3 regions of the Kribbella sp. NPDC048837 genome follow, and region 1 is predicted to be linked to each of the others. Evidence: riboswitches for the same ligand, from Rfam matches in the RefSeq annotation. Region 1 holds a riboswitch; each other region holds the start of a gene.

The links. Region 1 has a riboswitch for cobalamin ahead of cobN (cobaltochelatase subunit CobN). Riboswitches for the same ligand answer to the same signal wherever they lie in the genome.
Region 2: it holds a riboswitch for cobalamin, as region 1 does, so the genes downstream of both, ACZ6O0_RS32990 (SCO2322 family protein) here and cobN (cobaltochelatase subunit CobN) in region 1, are expected to answer to the same signal.
Region 3: it holds a riboswitch for cobalamin, as region 1 does, so the genes downstream of both, metE (5-methyltetrahydropteroyltriglutamate--homocysteine S-methyltransferase) here and cobN (cobaltochelatase subunit CobN) in region 1, are expected to answer to the same signal.

Annotation. Positions count from the first base shown of each region.
Region 1 is NZ_JBVJHF010000003.1:547,034-550,302, forward strand. It holds gene cobN (cobaltochelatase subunit CobN) at 1-1,336, opposite strand, end outside; cobalamin riboswitch at 1,373-1,501, opposite strand; gene ACZ6O0_RS18230 (vanadium-dependent haloperoxidase) at 1,660-2,934, shown strand; gene ACZ6O0_RS18235 (DUF3500 domain-containing protein) at 2,939-3,269, opposite strand, start outside.
Region 2 is NZ_JBVJHF010000008.1:140,829-144,097, forward strand. It holds gene ACZ6O0_RS32975 (DUF3043 domain-containing protein) at 1-371, shown strand, start outside; gene ACZ6O0_RS32980 (aldo/keto reductase family protein) at 394-1,404, shown strand; gene ACZ6O0_RS32985 (hypothetical protein) at 1,401-1,610, shown strand; cobalamin riboswitch at 1,598-1,729, shown strand; gene ACZ6O0_RS32990 (SCO2322 family protein) at 1,831-2,535, shown strand; gene ACZ6O0_RS32995 (energy-coupling factor transporter transmembrane component T) at 2,536-3,269, shown strand, end outside.
Region 3 is NZ_JBVJHF010000008.1:426,353-429,621, forward strand. It holds gene ppdK (pyruvate, phosphate dikinase) at 1-92, opposite strand, end outside; gene ACZ6O0_RS34290 (TroA family protein) at 446-1,330, shown strand; cobalamin riboswitch at 1,384-1,607, shown strand; gene metE (5-methyltetrahydropteroyltriglutamate--homocysteine S-methyltransferase) at 1,746-3,269, shown strand, end outside.

The DNA of each region.
Region 1 (3,269 bases):
CCCAGGCCCCGGTCATTGCCTCGCGCAACGATTCCGGCGTACGCCCGAACCACTCCGCGTAGACCTGCAGCGGGATCTTGGCGACCGCCGACGCCAGCTGCTCGTCGGTCAGCCAGTCGACGTCGTGACCACCGGCCGCGATCAGCCGGTGGATCAGCCCGTCGGCGCCTTCCGCGCCCTGGAGCTCGCTGAGGTCGAGCCCACCGAGGTCGTACCCGGCCTGCTCCAGCTGCCCGAGCAGCACGACCGCCGACGCCGGTGTGTCCAGACCGACCGCGTTCCCGATCCGCGCGTGCTTGGTCGGGTACGACGACAACACCAGCGCGAGCCGCTTGTCCCGAGCGGGCACGTGGCGCAGGCGGGCGTGCGCGACCGCGATCCCGGCCAGCCGGGCACACCGCTCCGGATCCGGCGCGTACCGGGCCAGGCCGTCGGCGTCGTACGACTTGAACGAGAACGGGATCGTGATCAGGCGCCCGTCGAACTCCGGGATCGCGACCTGGGTCGCCGCGTCCAGCGGGCTGACCGCGGCGTCACTGGCCAGCCACTGCTCGCGGGTCGAGGTCAGGGCGAGGCCTTGGATCAGCGGGATGTCGAGGGAGGCGAGCGCACCGGCGTCCCACGCGTCGTCGGAGCCGCCGGCACTCGCATTGGCCGCGACCGATCCCCCGGCGGCGAGCAGCGTCGTGACGAGGACATCGCACTTGCGCAGGAGCTCGAACAGTCCGGCGTTCTCGGTCGACGTCGGATCGAGTCCGCGCAGGGTCCCGCAGTACACGGGCAGCGGCTGCGCACCCGCCGCCGAGACCGCGGCGGCGAGCGCGTCGACGAAGGCGGTGTTGCCGGAGATCTCGTGCGCGCGGTAGTAGACGATCCCGACCACGGGCCGGTCGTCCTCGACGTACTCCCCGCGCACGCCGTACGCCGGAAGGGCGCGCGGCGGATCGAACTCGTCACCGGTCAGGAGCAGCGTGTCGCGCAGGAAGCCGGCCAGGTTGCGCAGGTTCCCGGAGCCGCCTTCGCGGAGGTAGGCCAGCGCCTCGGTCACGGCACCCGCGGGGACGGTCGACAGCGACATCAGCTCGGCGTCCGGCGCGGCCTCACCGCTGACCACCACGGCCGGCTTGCCGGACGCGATCACCGCGCCGAGCCCCTCCTCCCAGGCCCGCCGGCCGCCGAGCAGGCGGACCACGACGACCTCGGCGGCGTCGAGCAGCGGAGCCAGTTGGTCGAGCTCCAGCCGGGCCGGGTTGGCGACCGTCCAGCCGGCCTCCGCCTCGGCAGCGGCGAGCAGATCGGTATCGGCGGTGGAGAGCAGCAGCAGGTTGGCAGGCACGCGCGCCCGGTCCTTCCTCGGGGTGTCCACGCCCCGTTCGGAGGTACGACGGCGGCAGTTCCTGACTCCCCCTCGACAAGGGGCTCACAGTGGCGGGACCGCCCCGGACTCACACCGGGTTCCTGCTGATGCCGTCGATGACGAGCCGACTCTAGCCGACGACCACTCCGGCCACCGGGCGCAGGCTTCGCCGTTGACCCGAGCGGACAACAGGTGTAGGCCGGAATGCCAAGGGTTTGTACTGCGGACGCCCCCCGGCGTCGCACGACAACGTCTTCTTCAGCGCAAGCCGTTCAGCCCGGCGTCACCTGAAGGAGGCAATCATGCGCTTGAAGTTCTGGAGATTTCTGGTCGTCGTCCTGACGGCCGGTCTGGCTGCTCCCGCCCTCACCGCCGTGCCGAGTCAGGCCGGCGGCAACCACTCGAACCCGGCAGTGATCACCCAGTGGAACACCATCGCCGGCCGGACGATCTACACCGAGAACGCGACCTCGGTCCCGGTCGGGAGTCTGTACTTCGGCTTCGTGTCGCTGGCCGTGTACGACGCGGTGGTCGCCATCGAGGGCCGCTACGAGCCGTACCTGAAGCAACCGAAGGTCCGCGGCCCGGCCTCCTCGGACGCGGCGGCCGCGACGGCGGCGTACGACGTCCTGCGGTACTACTTCCCGGCCTCGGCCGCGAACCTCGCCACCGACTATGCCGCGTCGCTCGCCGCCATCCCCGACAGCCGCGCCAAGGTCCGGGGCACCGAGGTCGGCCGGCACGCAGCGGAGAAGCTGATCCGAGCGCGGGCCGACGACGGCCGAGGCGCGAACATCCAGCTGACGGTGACGCCCGCCCCGGGAGTCTGGCGCCCGACACCTGATGCCTTGGCGCCGATGCTCGCGCCTTGGCTCGGATTCGTCGTACCGCTGGCACTCCGATCGCCGACGCAGTTCCGGCTGTCCGGCCCCTACCCGATCACGTCGAAGGCCTATGCTCGGGACTTCGCCGAGGTGAAGGCCAAGGGTGCGCTGGTCGGATCCACCCGGACCGCGTGGCAGACCGAGACCGCACTGTTCTGGAACGCCAACGCCGTCCTGCAGTACCAGACGGCACTTCGTGGGCAGGTCGCCGCGCGCGGGATGAACCTCGTCGACAGCGCCCGGGCGTTCGCCCTGCTCAGCACGAGCATCGCCGATGCGCTGATCGCGTGCTGGCGGTCCAAGTACGACTACGCCTACTGGCGACCGATCACGGCGATCCGGCTGGCCGACACCGACGGGAACCGGGCGACCACACCCGACGCCACCTGGATGTCATTGCTCCAGACCCCGCCCTATCCGGATTACGTCAGCGGGCACGCATCCGGCACCGGCGCGGCAACCGGAGTGTTCAGCTATCTGTTCGGTGCGCGGTCCATCGACCTGGACATCTCCTCCTCGGTGACCATGACGACCCGGCACTACGACAGCGCCGCGGTCCTCGATGCCGAGACGATGAATGCCAGGATCTGGCTCGGCTTCCACTTCCGGAAGGCGATGACCGACGCCAACCGCCTCGGCCACCGCACCGCGACGTGGACGATCACCCACGAGTTCAGGCCGGTGCACAGATGAGTGTTCAGCTGTGCATGGCGTAGTGAGCTGCTAGGAGGTCGGTGCCCCAGTCGTTGCGGAGGTCTCGCCAGACGGAGTGGATGTGGTTGGCGTCGTCCTGGGTGTTGTCGTATTCGGCCAGGAAGCTGGGGCCGGCGATCGAGTAGTAGTGGCGGTGGCCGACCCCGGGCTCGGTCTCGCCGGCCCACGCGAAGGTGAGGCGTTCGATGCCGCGGTCGGTGATGTCCTGCCAGGTCTGGAGGCCGATCGGTCCGGCGGCGCGGCCGACGTACTGACCGATGAGGAGGCTGAGGAGCTGGCGCTGGTCCGCGGTCATGTCGCCGTACGCGAGACCG
Region 2 (3,269 bases), on a different contig from region 1:
GCGACGACCGGTACCTGCCGGCCGCCGACAAGGGCCCGGTCCGGCGGTTCGCCCGCGACTACGTCGACGCCCGCTACTCGGTGATGGAGTTCGCGCTGCCGGTGCTGCTGGTGGTGTCGCTGGTCGGCGTGGTGTTCTCGGCGCAGTTCCCGTGGCTGGCCGGCGTGGTCAACCTGCTCTTCCTGGTGATGATCCTGCTGATCGCGGCGGACTGGTTCCTGCTCTCGGCCGGGCTGCGGCGGGCGGTGACGGTGAAGTTCCCGAAGGAGTCGACCAAGGGCCTCGGGTTCTACGCGGTCCGCCGGACCATGCAGATGCGCCGCTGGCGGCTCCCGAAGCCGATGGTGAAGCGCGGCGAGAAGCCGAGCTGACCGGGCCGGTAGGGTCAGGGGTATGGACTTCCGCTATCTCGGCAACAGTGGTCTGAAGGTCAGCGAGATCTCGTACGGGAACTGGCTCACGCACGGGTCCCAGGTGGAGAACGATCAGGCCAAGGCGTGCGTCCGCGCGGCGCTCGAGGCCGGCATCACCACCTTCGACACCGCCGACGTGTACGCCAACACCAAGGCCGAGTCGGTGCTCGGCGAGGCGCTGGAGGGCGAGCGCCGCGAGTCGCTGGAGATCTTCACCAAGGTCTACTGGCCCACCGGTCCGGGCGGACCGAACGACGTCGGCCTGTCCCGCAAGCACATCCACGAGTCGATCAACGGCTCGCTGAAGCGGCTCAAGACCGACTACGTCGACCTCTACCAGGCGCACCGGTTCGACACCGAGACGCCGCTGGAGGAGACGATGGAGGCCTTCGCCGACGTCGTCCGCTCCGGCAAGGCGCTCTACATCGGCGTGTCCGAGTGGACCGCGGAGCAGCTGCAGGAGGGCCACCGGCTGGCCCGGGAGCTGCGCATCCCGTTCGTCTCGAACCAGCCGCAGTACAGCATGCTCTGGCGGGTGATCGAGGCCGAGGTGGTGCCGGCCTCGGAGGAGCTCGGTATCGGCCAGGTGGTGTTCTCCCCGATCGCGCAGGGCGTGCTCACCGGTAAGTACCTGCCCGGTCAGCAGCCGCCGGAGGGCTCCCGGGCCACCGACGCCAACGGCGCGAACATGATCAAGCGGTTCCTGAACGACGACGTGCTGGGCCGGGTGCAGGAGCTGAAGCCGCTCGCCGACGAGGCCGGCCTGGCGCTGTCCCAGCTCGCCATCGCCTGGGTGCTGCAGAACCCGAACGTCTCCTCGGCCATCATCGGCGCGTCCCGCCCCGAGCAGGTCGTGGAGAACGTGAAGGCCTCCGGCGTGAAGCTCGAGGAGGGCCTGCTCAAGCGGATCGACGAGGTCCTCGGCGGGATCGTCGAGCGCGACCCGGCCAAGACCGCGCAGAACTCGCCGCAGACCCGGCCTGGCTCATGAGCTGGAGCTGGCGGTTCGAGACCGCGAGCGGCGCCCTGGTCGACCCCGGTGAGGTCGGCGGGGCGGAGTTCTCCGCGCAGGGTGACGCGGAGAGCTGGCTCGGTGAGAGCTGGCGGGACCTGGCCGAGCGCGGTGTCGGCCAGGTGTACCTGCTGGAGGACGGCCGCGAGGTCTACGGCCCGATGAGTCTCTCCTCCGCAGAGTAGGCTTCGGTCGAACCACTCCTGCGTGCACAGGGAAGCCGGTCCGAGTCCGGCGCTGACCCGCAACCGTAGGCCACCTCGTGTGGCGAGCCGGAACACTGTGCCGCAGGCGACAGGCTCAACTACCCGCCGTGGTCCGCGGGTGGAGCCCCTACCCTGCCTGCGCAGGCGGGACCTCCTCCACCGGGCCATGGCTCCGACCTGGCCCGATCGAGGACATGAGATGACTGCACACCGGACCGTACGACTGGTCCTCGCCACGCTGGCGGGTTTCCTGCTGGCGGGGACCGTCGCCACCACCGCCCAGGCCGAGGACGGCTATCGCTTCTGGGGCTACTACCAGTGGAGCTCGGGCCAGTGGGCCTTCTCGCCGAAGGGCGCGGACGCCGTCGTCCCGGCCGACGGGGCGGTGGAGGGCTGGCGGTTCGCCGTCGGCGGCGCCAAGCCCCGCGTGCCGCGTGCCGCCGGCGACTTCGAGGCGATCTGCGGCAAGACGCCGGCCGAGACCGGCAAGAAGCGGGTGGCGCTGGTCGTCGACCCCGGTACGCCGGAAGACGCCGCCAGTGGTGAGACTCCGGGGCAGGCCACCGGCACCTGCGTGGTCACGGACGTCCAGGCGAACGGCGCCAAGATCCTCGGCGCGGTCGCGCCGGTGCGGATCGAGAAGGGCCTGACCTGCGGCATCGCGGGCTATCCGGCCAAGGGCTGCGGCGATGCGGTGAAGAACATCAACGTCCCGGCCACCGACACCCCGGTGACGCTGCAGATCGGTGCCGCCGTCGGCTCGACCGCCGCGACCTCGCCGGCCGCATCGTCCTCCGACGATGACGGTGGTGCGCCGTGGACCGGGATCATCATCGCCGCCGTGGTCGTCGTCGCCCTGGCCGGCGGCGGTCTGGCTCTCAACCGCCGGCGGACAGCCAAGTAAGTGCGTACTGTCGATCACCTGACGATCCCCCGGGCACTCCACCCGGGGGCCTGGTGGCTGTGGGCGCTCGGCATGGCCGTCGCGGCCAGCCGGACGCGGAACCCGGTGCTGCTCGTGCTGATCCTCGCAGTCACCGGATTCGTGGTGGCCGCACGCCGGAGCGACGCTCCCTGGGCACACAGCTACGCCGCGTTCCTCAAGCTCGGTCTGGTGGTCATCGGCGTCCGGGTGGTGCTGCAGGCGCTGCTGTCCACCCGCTCGCAGGGCAACACGGTGTTGTTCACGCTGCCGCTGATCCCCTTGCCCGACTGGGCGAACGGCGTCAAGCTCGGCGGCGAGGTCACTCTCGAGGCACTCCTGACCGCGTTGTACGACGGTGGCCAGTTGGCCGTCATGCTCTGCTGCGTCGGCGCGGCCAACGCACTGGCCAGTCCCCGGCGGCTGCTCAAGTCGTTGCCCGGGGCCCTCTACGAGATGGGTGTGGCCTGTGTGGTCGCTCTGACGTTCGCACCGCAGCTCGTGACGGACGCGCGCCGGGTTCGCGCCGCCCGCCGTCTGCGCGGCCGCACCCGCGGCTCGTTCCGTACGACGGCCATGCCGGTGCTGGAGGGTGCGTTGGACAGGTCGGTGGAGCTCGCCGCCGCAATGGACTCGCGCGGCTACGGTCGTACGGCGCAGGTCCCCCTGGCGCAGCGTCGGACGACCGCGGTCTGCGTTCTGCTGGGGTTGCTGGG
Region 3 (3,269 bases), on a different contig from region 1:
TTGGTCATCTCGGCCAGGTTCGCCCCCTTGCCGCCGAGCAGCTGCTTCATGTCCTTGTTGCCTTCGGCGAAGTCGTAGACGAGTTTCGGCACTGTCACTCCCTTGGTTCGGGCGGTGCTGGTGAGTCGCGGTGTGGTGGTCCGCTGGCCCATCGACTCCGGTGGCGGGGGCGTGTTTTCAGAGTAAGCCAGAAAACCAGTCCAGTTGAACACTGGTCTCACGATGCCGACGTGACCCTGCCCACAGGTCGAAGGCCGGAAAACCCTTCCCCCATTGACAACGCAAGACAATCCACCCCTTCACCGACGAAACCTCGCGGCGACCTGAAACCGGCTTTTCGTCAAGGTCACCCGGGTTCGCCGGGCGGGTTTGCGGGCGAGCCCGCGGGACCGTTCCGGGCCGTGCGGATCACCCGCCGAGCGCGGCTCGCGGGTAGGCTTCGGGCGTGCGGATCGTCTCGTTGCTGCCGTCGGCGACGGAGATCTGTTTCGCCTTGGGCGCCGGTGCGGACGTGGTCGGCGTGACCTTCGAGTGTGACTACCCGGCCGTCGCGCGGACCCGGCGGATCGTGTCGACGACCGCACTCCCCGAGGGACTGACGCCGGGTGAGATCGACGCGTTCGTGCGGCAGCGGGTCGCGGCCGGCGAGGACCTCTACCACCTCGACGCCGGCGCGCTCCGCGAACTCGATCCCGATGTCGTCATCACTCAGGACCTCTGCAAGGTCTGCGCGATCGACGTGACGAACGTCGCCGAAGCCCTCGATTACCTGGGCTGCCGAGCCGAGGTGGTCACCACCGACCCCCACACCCTCGAAGAGGTCCTCACCTCCATCGAAACCATCGGCAAAGCAATCGACCGAGACCCGGCACCGTTGGTGGACGACCTCCGCCACCGGCTCCGGGAGGTAGCCGGTCATCTAGGAAGGAGCGCTCAGGCACAGGGCGAGCCGGCGCAGGTTGCGTTGCTGGAGTGGACGGATCCGCCGTACGCGCCGGGGCATTGGTTGCCGGAGATGGTGGAGTTGGCGGGTGGGATCAGCGTGCTGGGGTCCGCGGGTCAGCGTTCGGCGGAGATCACCTGGGACGTGGTCGGCGCCAAGCGACCCGAGATCGTGGTTGTCGCGCCGTGTGGGTTTGGGCTGGATGGTGCTGCTCGGCTGGCGGAGGAACTGTTGGGTGTGCTCCCGGCGGGGGTTGCGGTGTGGGCGGCGGATGCGAATGGGTACTTCGCGCGGCCGGGGCCCCGGCTTCTCGACGGGATCGAAATGCTGGCGGAGCTCCTGCGGGGCGGGACGCCGGATCCGGGGATCGCGCGGAGAGTCCGGTAGTGGTGTTCGTCTCGGTGTACGGCGGGACACGGCGAGACGCGGCGGACGCGCGTACGCTCGGAGACGCCGACGGTTCGCGCGGTCATGAGATCTGTGATCGGGCGAGGCAAGAGGGAACCCGGTGGGAATCCGGGACTGCCCCGCAGCGGTGAACGGGAACGACCGCCGTCACGAGCACTGGACGCCCCAGCGTCCGGGAAGCGACGGCCAGTAGGTCCACCGGTCAGCGACCGGTCCGCCCGTGAGTCCGAAGACCTGCCGCCGGTGCGCGCACCAACCGGTGCGCGCGGGAACGGCGGTCTCGTGGGAGGACCCGGCCCGGAGCCATGGCTCGTCGGCTGTACCGCACCGACCGCCACCGGCACGGTCTCTCCGCGATCCGCCGAACCATCGGCACGCTCGCGAGGAGAGAGACGTGAACACCATCAAGACGGTCCTGGGCTACCCACGGATCGGCCCGGCCCGCGAACTCAAGAAGGCCGTCGAGAAGTACTGGTCCGGCGCCATCGACGCCACCGAACTGGAGGCGACCGCCCATCGGCTGCGCGCCGACACCTGGCGCGACCTGACCGCCCGCGGCCTCGACGTACTCCCCGGCAACACGTTCTCGTACTACGACCAGATGCTCGACCACGTGCAACTGTTCGGCGTCGTCCCCGACCGCTTCCAAGGCCGCTCCACCCTCGACACGTACTTCGCGATGGCCCGCGGCCGGGACGACGTCGCACCACTCGAACTGACCAAGTGGTTCGACACCAACTACCACTACCTCGTCCCCGAGCTCAGCGAGAACACCACCTTCGAGCTCGATCCGGCCAAGCCCCTCGAGGACCTGGCGGCCGCACGCGAGCTCGGCGTCGACACCCGCCCGGTCCTGATCGGACCACTCACGTTCCTGCTGCTGTCGAAGTCGGTCACACCGGGTTTCGAACCGCTCAGCCTGCTCGACCGCTTACTCGACGCGTACGCCGACCTGCTCAGCCAACTCGAGTCCGCCGGAGCGGAGTGGGTGCAGCTGGACGAGCCCGCATTGGTCCAGGACCGCACCCCGGCCGAGCTCGACGCACTGCGCCGCGCCTACGACCGCCTGGCTTCACTCACGGACCGCCCACGCCTGCTCGTCGCGACGTACTTCGGTGACCCTGGCCCGGCGTTGCCCGTGCTGACGTCGACCGCCGTCGACGGTCTCGCGGTCGAACTCCTGTCCGCTCCGGGCCTCGTCGACCAACTCGCCGTACTCCCGAGCCTCCGCCGCAAGACGCTGGTCGCCGGAGTGGTCGACGGCCGCAACATCTGGCGCACTCCCCTGGGCGACGCGCTCTCCACCTGCGCGAAGCTGCTCGGATCGGTCGGTCAGCTGGCCGTCTCCACCTCCTGCTCGCTGCTGCACGTGCCGTACGACGTGGACGCGGAGGACGAGCTGGATCCACGCGTCCGCGAGCGACTCGCGTTCGCGCGACAGAAGGTCGACGAGGTCGTCGTACTCGGCCGAGCCCTCGACGAGGGGGTCCTGGTCGACCTCGGCAACACACCCGGCGGACCGGTCGAGGAATCCAACCTGGTCCGCGAGCAGGCCGTCCGCGACCGGGCCGCCTCGATTCGTCCCGCGGATCGACAGCGGCCGCCGTACGACGAACGCCGTATCGCACAGGAATCGATCGGACTGCCCGCACTCGCGACCACCACGATCGGCTCCTTCCCGCAGACCGCGGACATCCGCCAGGCCCGCGCCGACCTCCGGACCGCGCGGATCGACGCCGCGACGTACGACGAGCGGATGCGGGCCGAAATCGCGCGGGTGATCGGCCTGCAGGAGGAGCTCGGTCTCGACGTACTCGTGCATGGTGAGCCCGAGCGCAACGACATGGTCCAGTACTTCGCCGAGCAGCTGGACGGCTTCGCGACCACCAAGCACGGCTGGGTGCAGTCGTACGGCAGC